DNA from 2 places in the Psychrobium sp. 1_MG-2023 genome. Region 2 is predicted to be linked to the other one. Evidence: predicted binding sites of a transcription regulator. Region 2 holds the regulator's gene; the other holds the start of a gene.
The links. Region 2 encodes LexA, which represses DNA repair genes until DNA is damaged. Its sites were predicted from a motif close to TACTGTATNNNNATACAGTA; they were not measured.
Positions count from the first base shown of each region.

Region 1: dinB (DNA polymerase IV) is a predicted target of LexA. The motif match lies at 2,631-2,650, and genes of this name have one in related genera.

Region 1 is NZ_JAUYVJ010000007.1:13,369-17,245, forward strand. Features, by position in the region: gene Q8W26_RS05145 (translocation/assembly module TamB domain-containing protein) at 1-829, opposite strand, end outside; gene Q8W26_RS05150 (autotransporter assembly complex family protein) at 826-2,607, opposite strand; gene dinB (DNA polymerase IV) at 2,713-3,771, shown strand; gene Q8W26_RS05160 (aminoacyl-histidine dipeptidase) at 3,846-3,877, opposite strand, start outside.
Region 2 is NZ_JAUYVJ010000001.1:52,102-55,978, reverse strand. Features, by position in the region: gene plsB (glycerol-3-phosphate 1-O-acyltransferase PlsB) at 1-1,437, opposite strand, end outside; gene lexA (transcriptional repressor LexA) at 1,715-2,338, shown strand; gene Q8W26_RS00195 (SulA-like leucine-rich domain-containing protein) at 2,335-2,880, shown strand; gene Q8W26_RS17860 (DUF1107 family protein) at 2,937-3,149, opposite strand; gene Q8W26_RS00190 (winged helix DNA-binding protein) at 3,453-3,877, opposite strand, start outside.

The DNA.
Region 1 (3,877 bases), on a different contig from region 2:
CGTTTAGTGCTAGCTTTGCTAATGAGTGATTGGCTTTAAAAGACTCTATATTGATTAACTTCTCGTTGACTGTGGCCTGTAATGATAATTGCGTTAGCTCATGTTCAATCGGGCTAGGTTGACGCTGTTGTTGCAAGCTTGCGTTAATTTTTTGAACAGATACTTGGTTGAGTGTTATATCTAATGGGATGGTAGGGATACTAAGTTGAGACAAAAAACCAAGGTCCACAAGTTGAGAAGGCTGAGTTGTTGTTAATGGTGGTTTAGGTGTACTAATTTTCGGGGGAACAGCGGGCTGTGCTTGAGTGAAATATACCGTATCAACGCTGAAGCTGTTGACCTCAACCCTAGAATTTTCAATTGATATAGCCGTAGCTAACTGGTTAACTTTCAGCGTGTGTTGAGGGGCCACTAATACAAAATGATCCAAGGAGAAGTGTTGTAACTCAATGGCAAATGGAAAAGTGATTCGTTCCAATGCTTTGGTGTGTTGAGGAGCGTCTTTTGACACTTCTGTCTGAGTTAGCGTGACACGCTTAGCTTTTAATTTCTCAACGCATAACGCTGAGTCCCATGCACAGCCCCAACGCCAGTCAATGGCTAATGATTCGATGAGTAGATGTTGACTCGGTTGCTTAAATTCAATAGTGTTAAAACGAGGAGAAAAAAATAAGCTCCCGTTAGCAAGCTCAATCGTTAAGCCTGATACGGCACTTTGGCCCACTTTGATTAATAGCTTGTTACCAAGATGGCTAAATAGTAAGACACCCACAATGACTATGAGGCTTAATGGGATAGCAAAAACTTTACGATAAAATAAACGGCTCATAAGTCTAACCCTATAGCAAAGCTAATTCTAAAAGGCTTGTCAAAAGGGTCATGATCATCTTCTGTTAAGCCAAAAGCAAAGTCTAATCGAATCGGACCCACGGGGGTTTGCCAGCGAATGCCTACGCCAACATCTGATTTTAATGACTCTGAGAAATCATCAGTAACGGTGCCGACATCATAAAATGCAGCCAGACGCCAACTTTCTGTGACTGGGTAACTATATTCAGCGCTGGCTAGCGCTTGGTATAACCCACCTTGCGCTTCAAGAACCACTTTGTCATCACCATTGGTTGTTTCGGCTAGGGGGGCTATAGATTTAAAGTCATAGGCACGCAAATTATCATCACCTCCTGCAAAAAAACGCATAGATTGAGGAACATCATGAATCGACGAAGCTTCAATTGCACCAATATCAAACTTAAATATGAATTGGTGAGTGCCATTAATGCGGCGGAGCCAATTAGAGCGAATGGATATCTTCGCTAAGTCAACAGAAGAGCCCCAAGCTTCGTTAGCAAACTCAACAGAGTATATTTGACGGTCGCCCCAACTAGGGTCTAATCCTCCTCGGCGGCGTGTCCGGGTGTAACTCACTCCGGGTAAAATTAAACTATCGTGTTGGTTAAGCGTCAGATCATTTTCTCGTTCTAGCTTGAGAAATAAAATACGTTGCCAGTCACCTTCTAGTGCTTTGTGGCGCTGCCATTGCAGAGAGAACTTCTCATAGGGATTTGTCAGTACATCCGAGCGTTGCCAGCCCAAAATATAGTTAGTGTAATTATAGTTTGGGTCGGCATAAGGCACTTTATAACTTGCGGTCAATGACTTTTCTTGCTTTGTGAGCTCAAGACTGGTTTCGAGACTGTGCCCACGACGATTAAGCCAAGGTTTTATCCAATTGATACCTCCCCGCATACCAAGATCGGTATCGCCACTTAAATCTGTACTGACCCCTGCCGTCAACTCAACGATATTCTTAGGTTTGTCCACAATTGCAACGTTAATATCAACTGTTTTTGTTAATAGGTTTGGTGGTTCAGGAATTGCTTGGATACTCTTAAAATAGCGGCTTTGGTTTAGGGCTAAGTTAAACTGTGCAAGGGTATCACTTAGGTAATGTTCACCTGGCTTAAAAGAAGCCATTGATAATATGAGTTCTCGTGCAGGGTGGTGTTCAGGGATTTTTATCTCACCAAAAGTAAAACGCACGCCTGTATCGTATATTTGACTGAGCTGGGCATTATTTTTTTCAATGTCAATAATGACTTCGCTAGTTAACCACTTGGCTTCAAAATAACCCTTGTTTACTGCAATATCAGCAAATTGAGCTTTAGTATCATCGAAGCTGCCGTGATGAATGCGCTTGCCAACGGCAAAGGGGTACTGTTGCTGTTGCCTTTTAAAATCATCATCAAGTGCCCCAATACCAATTAAACGAAAATCAACTTGTGAGAGTAACGTTGGTTCTCCTTGTTTGATATCAATATTGGCTACGGGCTGGTCGTCTTGATTTAGGGTTTGAACCTCAATATTCGCTGCATAATAGCCTAAAGCTTGCAATGCAATCGTAGCTTGTTTTACGACTTGTAAACGCCAAAAACTTAAGCTTTCATTCTGGTTAAATGACAACTGATTTAGGTAGACATTGACATTCTTTTTTGCGGCACTAGTTAGAGAGTCATCAGATGAAATGATGTGATAAGTCACATCAATATCTTTTGCGGTGCTATAAAACGATGATATTAAGCAAAGTAAAATGAATAGAATGTTTCTCATTATTGAAACAATGTCCTTAGAGTGACTGTTATTATATACAGTACTTGTCTATAATGAATGTCATTGGGCTTTTGATGATGGGTATTATAAACGGGATGGTTACCGATGCGTAAAATAATTCACGTTGACATGGACTGTTTTTTTGCTGCGGTCGAAATGCGTGATAATCCAATTTTAGCCAGCTTGCCAATAGCGATTGGTGGAGCGAGTGATCGACGTGGTGTTATTGCTACGTGTAATTATATTGCTCGGGAGTATGGGGTACGAAGTGCTATGGCGACATCCTTGGCGTTAAAGCTTTGCCCGCACTTACAACTTGTGCCTGGTCGGATGGGAGCGTACAAAGAAGCATCAGCACAGGTGTTTGAAATATTTAAACGTTATAGCTCTTTAGTTGAGTCTTTAAGTTTAGACGAGGCTTATATTGATGTGAGTGATTGTCAGCTATTTTCTGGCAGTGCGACGTTAATTGCTCAACAAATCAGACAAGATATCCTTGACGAAACAGGCTTAACGGCATCAGCTGGCATTGCACCTAATAAATTCATGGCTAAAATTGCATCTGACTTAAACAAACCAAACGGACAATTCGTTATCACCCCTGATCAAGTCGATGAGTTTGCGTTTAATTTACCGCTAAATAAAATCCCCGGTGTTGGTAAAGTCACTTTCGGTAAATTACAACAACTCGGACTCATGACAGGAGAAGATATTCGAGCCACTGAGCTTCCTTGGTTAGAGCAACGTTTCGGAAAAATGGCTCATGTACTTAAGCAACGCAGTTTAGGGATCGATCCCAGCACAGTGAACCCGCACCGTGAACGAAAATCGGCGGGAGTAGAAACCACATTAGCCGCAGATATTAACGGGCAAGCGAGTTGCTGGCCAATTGTTGAACAATTGTATCAAGAGCTTCACAGACGCTTAGTCAAAGTGGAGAAAGGCAAAATAATTGCTAAGCAAGGAATAAAAATTAAATTTAATGATTTTAAATCAACGACGGTAGAAAAGAGTGTTGATGACATTAGTCTTGAGTTATGTCGGCAATTACTTGAACAAGCGCTAGAAAGAAGTTATGGGCGCTCGGTTCGGCTAATAGGGCTATCTGTGGGGTTTACGGCACCGAAGGCTGATGATGTACCTCAGCTAGACTTATTTGATTAAACACATGAATAAAAAAGAGCAGCCCATAAATGATTAGCTGCTCTTTTTTGTGTGTCGTTTTAACGTCCTGCTAATTACGCTGTTTTTTCTGGAATATTCTTTAGAA
Region 2 (3,877 bases):
ATTGAGCGAAATAGGCTGACCAAAATTCACATAACCACGGCCGAAGTTTTTCAGTTTACGCAATGTTTTTACCACTTGCCCCACTGACTCTTTCTCTTTCGACTTTCCTTTCAATTCACTATGGTAAGTACCCACTTCCATGACATGGTCATAACCTAAATAAACGGGTACCAAAGTAATTGGGCGTTCGATGCCGCGCAATGCACCTTGTACCGTCATCGCAATCATGCCTGTCTTAGGAGACAGTAAACGACCTGTACGAGAGCGACCCCCTTCAGTGAAATACTTTACCGAATAGCCATTATTAAAAAGTTGGTGCAAGTACTCCCTAAACACTGCAGCGTATAATTTATTGCCTTTAAACGTTCGACGCATAAAAAAAGCACCGCCGCGGCGGAAGATTGGTCCCGCAGGCCAGAAGCTTAAATTAATTCCCGCAGCAATGTGTGGTGGCACCATACCCTGTCGGTAAATAACATAACTTAGCAATAGGTAATCCATGTGACTACGATGACAAGGCACAAAGATTATTTCTTCTCCGTCTTGAGCGAGTTGACGAACACGCTCCGCATTACTGATATTGATGCCTTTATAGAGCTTATTCCACAACCAAGTCAGAACACGATCGCCAATACGAAGCAAGCGCTCAGAGTAGTTAGCGGCTATTTCGTCAACTAATTTAGACACTTCTGCTTTAACTTGATCATCTGATAGATTTTTTTGCTGCGCATATTCTTGCATCGCAACTTGTAACGCTGGCGACTTCATCAAACGTTGATCAAGTGAGTTTCTATATAGCAGCTTTGGCCCTAGCATTGTTTGGGCCTGCCGGTGAAAATGAAAACGTGCAAGACGTGATAGCTTGTGAGCAATACGCTCATCACTACTACGAGAAGCAATTAACTCGACCATCGAGATTGGTTGACTAAAGCGAACAAAGTTGTCTCGGCCAAGAAACAACACCATCATTATCTTTCTGAGCCAAGAAGCTTGTTCATCAGCAATCACGGCAGCTTTGACAGTATCGTCTTCCCGCCCTGGCTTACGCCCCCAAAACAAGGCTACAGGTACAATCTGAACATCTTGCTGTTCTGGTTGACGTAGGAAATTTATCAGTTCACTAAAGCGATTAATAAATTTATTGGCATCATTATTTTTGCCAAAAACAGGCACCCGACCCTGCACACAAAAATAACGAGGGATCTTTCGTTCACCAAGTTGTAGTGGCTGAGTAGGTAAAGGTAGCTTTAATGACTTACAAATTCTCTCTAATGCCACCAAGTCTGTTAATGACTCCGTTTTAAGCACATAGACAATGGGCTTGTGACGATCAATATTAAGCTCGGCGCAGGGATCTTTCGGTACGAGCTTGCTACGAACTAAGAAGCGAACTGGCCAACGTAAAATATTCACCCAACGTGATAGAGAGTTTGTCATACACACTTTTACCAATAACTAAACAGAAAACACGCGTAATATATCAAATTTCATACTAAGCCCAAAGGTATTACCAGTTATTATTTGTGGCAAGTTCATTTTAACTAATACTCGATAAGAGCAATCTATTAAAGATTAGAACACCGTGGCGTAATTTAATTATTAAAGTAAAGTTTTTTTGATTAATACTTGCACAGTAATTTTTACTGTATATACTGACAGCTATACTGTATGAAAACCCAGTTCATTTATTCTAATTTGGTGCTAAGGCAAGTATATGAAAAAGTTAACTAACCGTCAGGCTGAAATCTTACAGCTTATCAAAGACAATATAGCCATTACAGGCATGCCGCCAACACGAGCTGAGATTGCTAAAAAGCTTGGGTTTAAATCAGCAAATGCTGCTGAGGAACACCTTAAGGCCTTAGCCAAAAAAGGCGCTATTGAAATCATCCCTGGCACATCACGCGGCATTCGTTTACCTCCCGAAGCTGCCAATGACAGTGAAGAGCAAGGCTTACCATTGATAGGCCAAGTGGCTGCTGGAGAACCGATTCTAGCTCAAGAGCACGTTGAAGCACATTACAAAGTCGACCCTAGTATGTTTCATCCACAAGCAGATTATCTGCTACGTGTTAACGGTATGAGCATGAGAGATATTGGGATTATTGATGGCGATTTGCTAGCCGTACACAAAACAACCTCGGTTAACGAAGGTCAAGTTGTGGTCGCACGTGTAGAAGACGATGTAACGGTTAAACGTTTTGAACGACAGGATAATAAAGTTTTACTACACCCTGAAAACCCAGAGTTTTCAACCATCGTCGTCGATTTGGAATATCAATCATTAGAAATTGAAGGTTTGGCAGTTGGCGTGATAAGAAATGGAGCTTGGCAATGAAATCATTATATTTAAACCAACAAACAACTGAGAACAACTTTGCAATCAGTTCAGGTTTTAACCATTTAGATAACTTGCTAAATCAGGGTGGTTGGCAATCACAAACGATTAACGAGATCGTTAGTCAATCTAATGATGACCAGCAGTTAGAGATTCTTGGGCCAACCCTTAAAAAGCTCAGCGAACAGCGTCGCTGGATTGTATTGATTGGTGCACCGAAACAACAACTCAAAGCATTAAGCGAGCAATACCAAATCGCAAGTGATAAGATTTTATTAGTTCACCCAAAAGATCAGGTTGATACTTTATGGGCAATGGAGCAAGCATTGATGTCAGGAACTAGCAGCGCAGTTATTGCTTGGCCAGACTCAGTTAATGCTAGGGACTTAAAACGTCTGCAGCTTGCTGCAAAACGAACTAGCGCCTTAGCGTTCGTTTTTAATATCAATCAGCAACAAACACAACGCCAATTGAATTGTCATAGTCAAAATCAATTAGCGCAGCATGTTAATCTTAGTAAGTTAAGTGGTGCATTTCACTAAGCTTTGCGACGATTTAGTAAAGCCTAAAGTTCGATTACTGTGTAACTAGTATCAAGCTAATCCCACTGGGCAACAGGCCGTTTAGACTTAATAGATGAGTTCACCTGTTGAACAAAAGAGCTCTGCGTTCGGGTTGCGTTTTGTGGTAAACACAGCTGCCCTTGTGAAAATTTGAAACGTCCAAGCGAATCGATCTCTATCGTTCCTTGGAAGAATATCTTGATATGTTTAACAATTTGTCTGATTGATTGTTTTGCAAAAACTTTCATCTTATCCCTATGAATTCAACCTTAGTGGAATAGTAAGAACACAATTCAGTTAAAAAGTTCACAAAAAACCAAAGTATTAAACTTATATTAACTTCATAAATAACGTGTACATCTTTATCGGGCTAAAATGATAGCTTCGTTACTTATTATCTAGAATAACTACATACGCCAATAAATACCTTCCCGGCATCGATGTTATTACTTAGGTTCTGTTTGGAACGTAGCACCTGCACTCTAATTCGTTTATTCACGTTATCGCTTATTCGCGATACCAAAGGGGTCACTTAAATAACGGTATTGGTATTACAACGATGCAGCACTTCGAGAAGATTGATCATAAAAACCGGAAAGGACTCTTAATGCACTAGCCATTTCACTTAACTGTTGTTCCGTCAGATTTAAATCTTTAAGTGAGTCAATCAAACACTGCTCCCGAACCGCTTTATAACGCTCACAAAACTGCCAACCCTGCTCTGATGGTTTATAAAAGGTCTCCTTGCCTTTTTTAGTTGACGTTATCATCGCTAACTTGACTAATTTTCTCAACGAGTACGCAACGTTATGGCTATCTTCTAGGTTTAATGAAAAGCAAATATCAGCGAGCTTTTTAGCACGATCTCGGTGAGCTACATTGTGAACGACCTGAATATCAAGCGAGCTTAACTCAGTAACCCCAGCAGCTTGGCTACAATGCTGCATCCAACGTAAAAATGCATTATTCATCATTG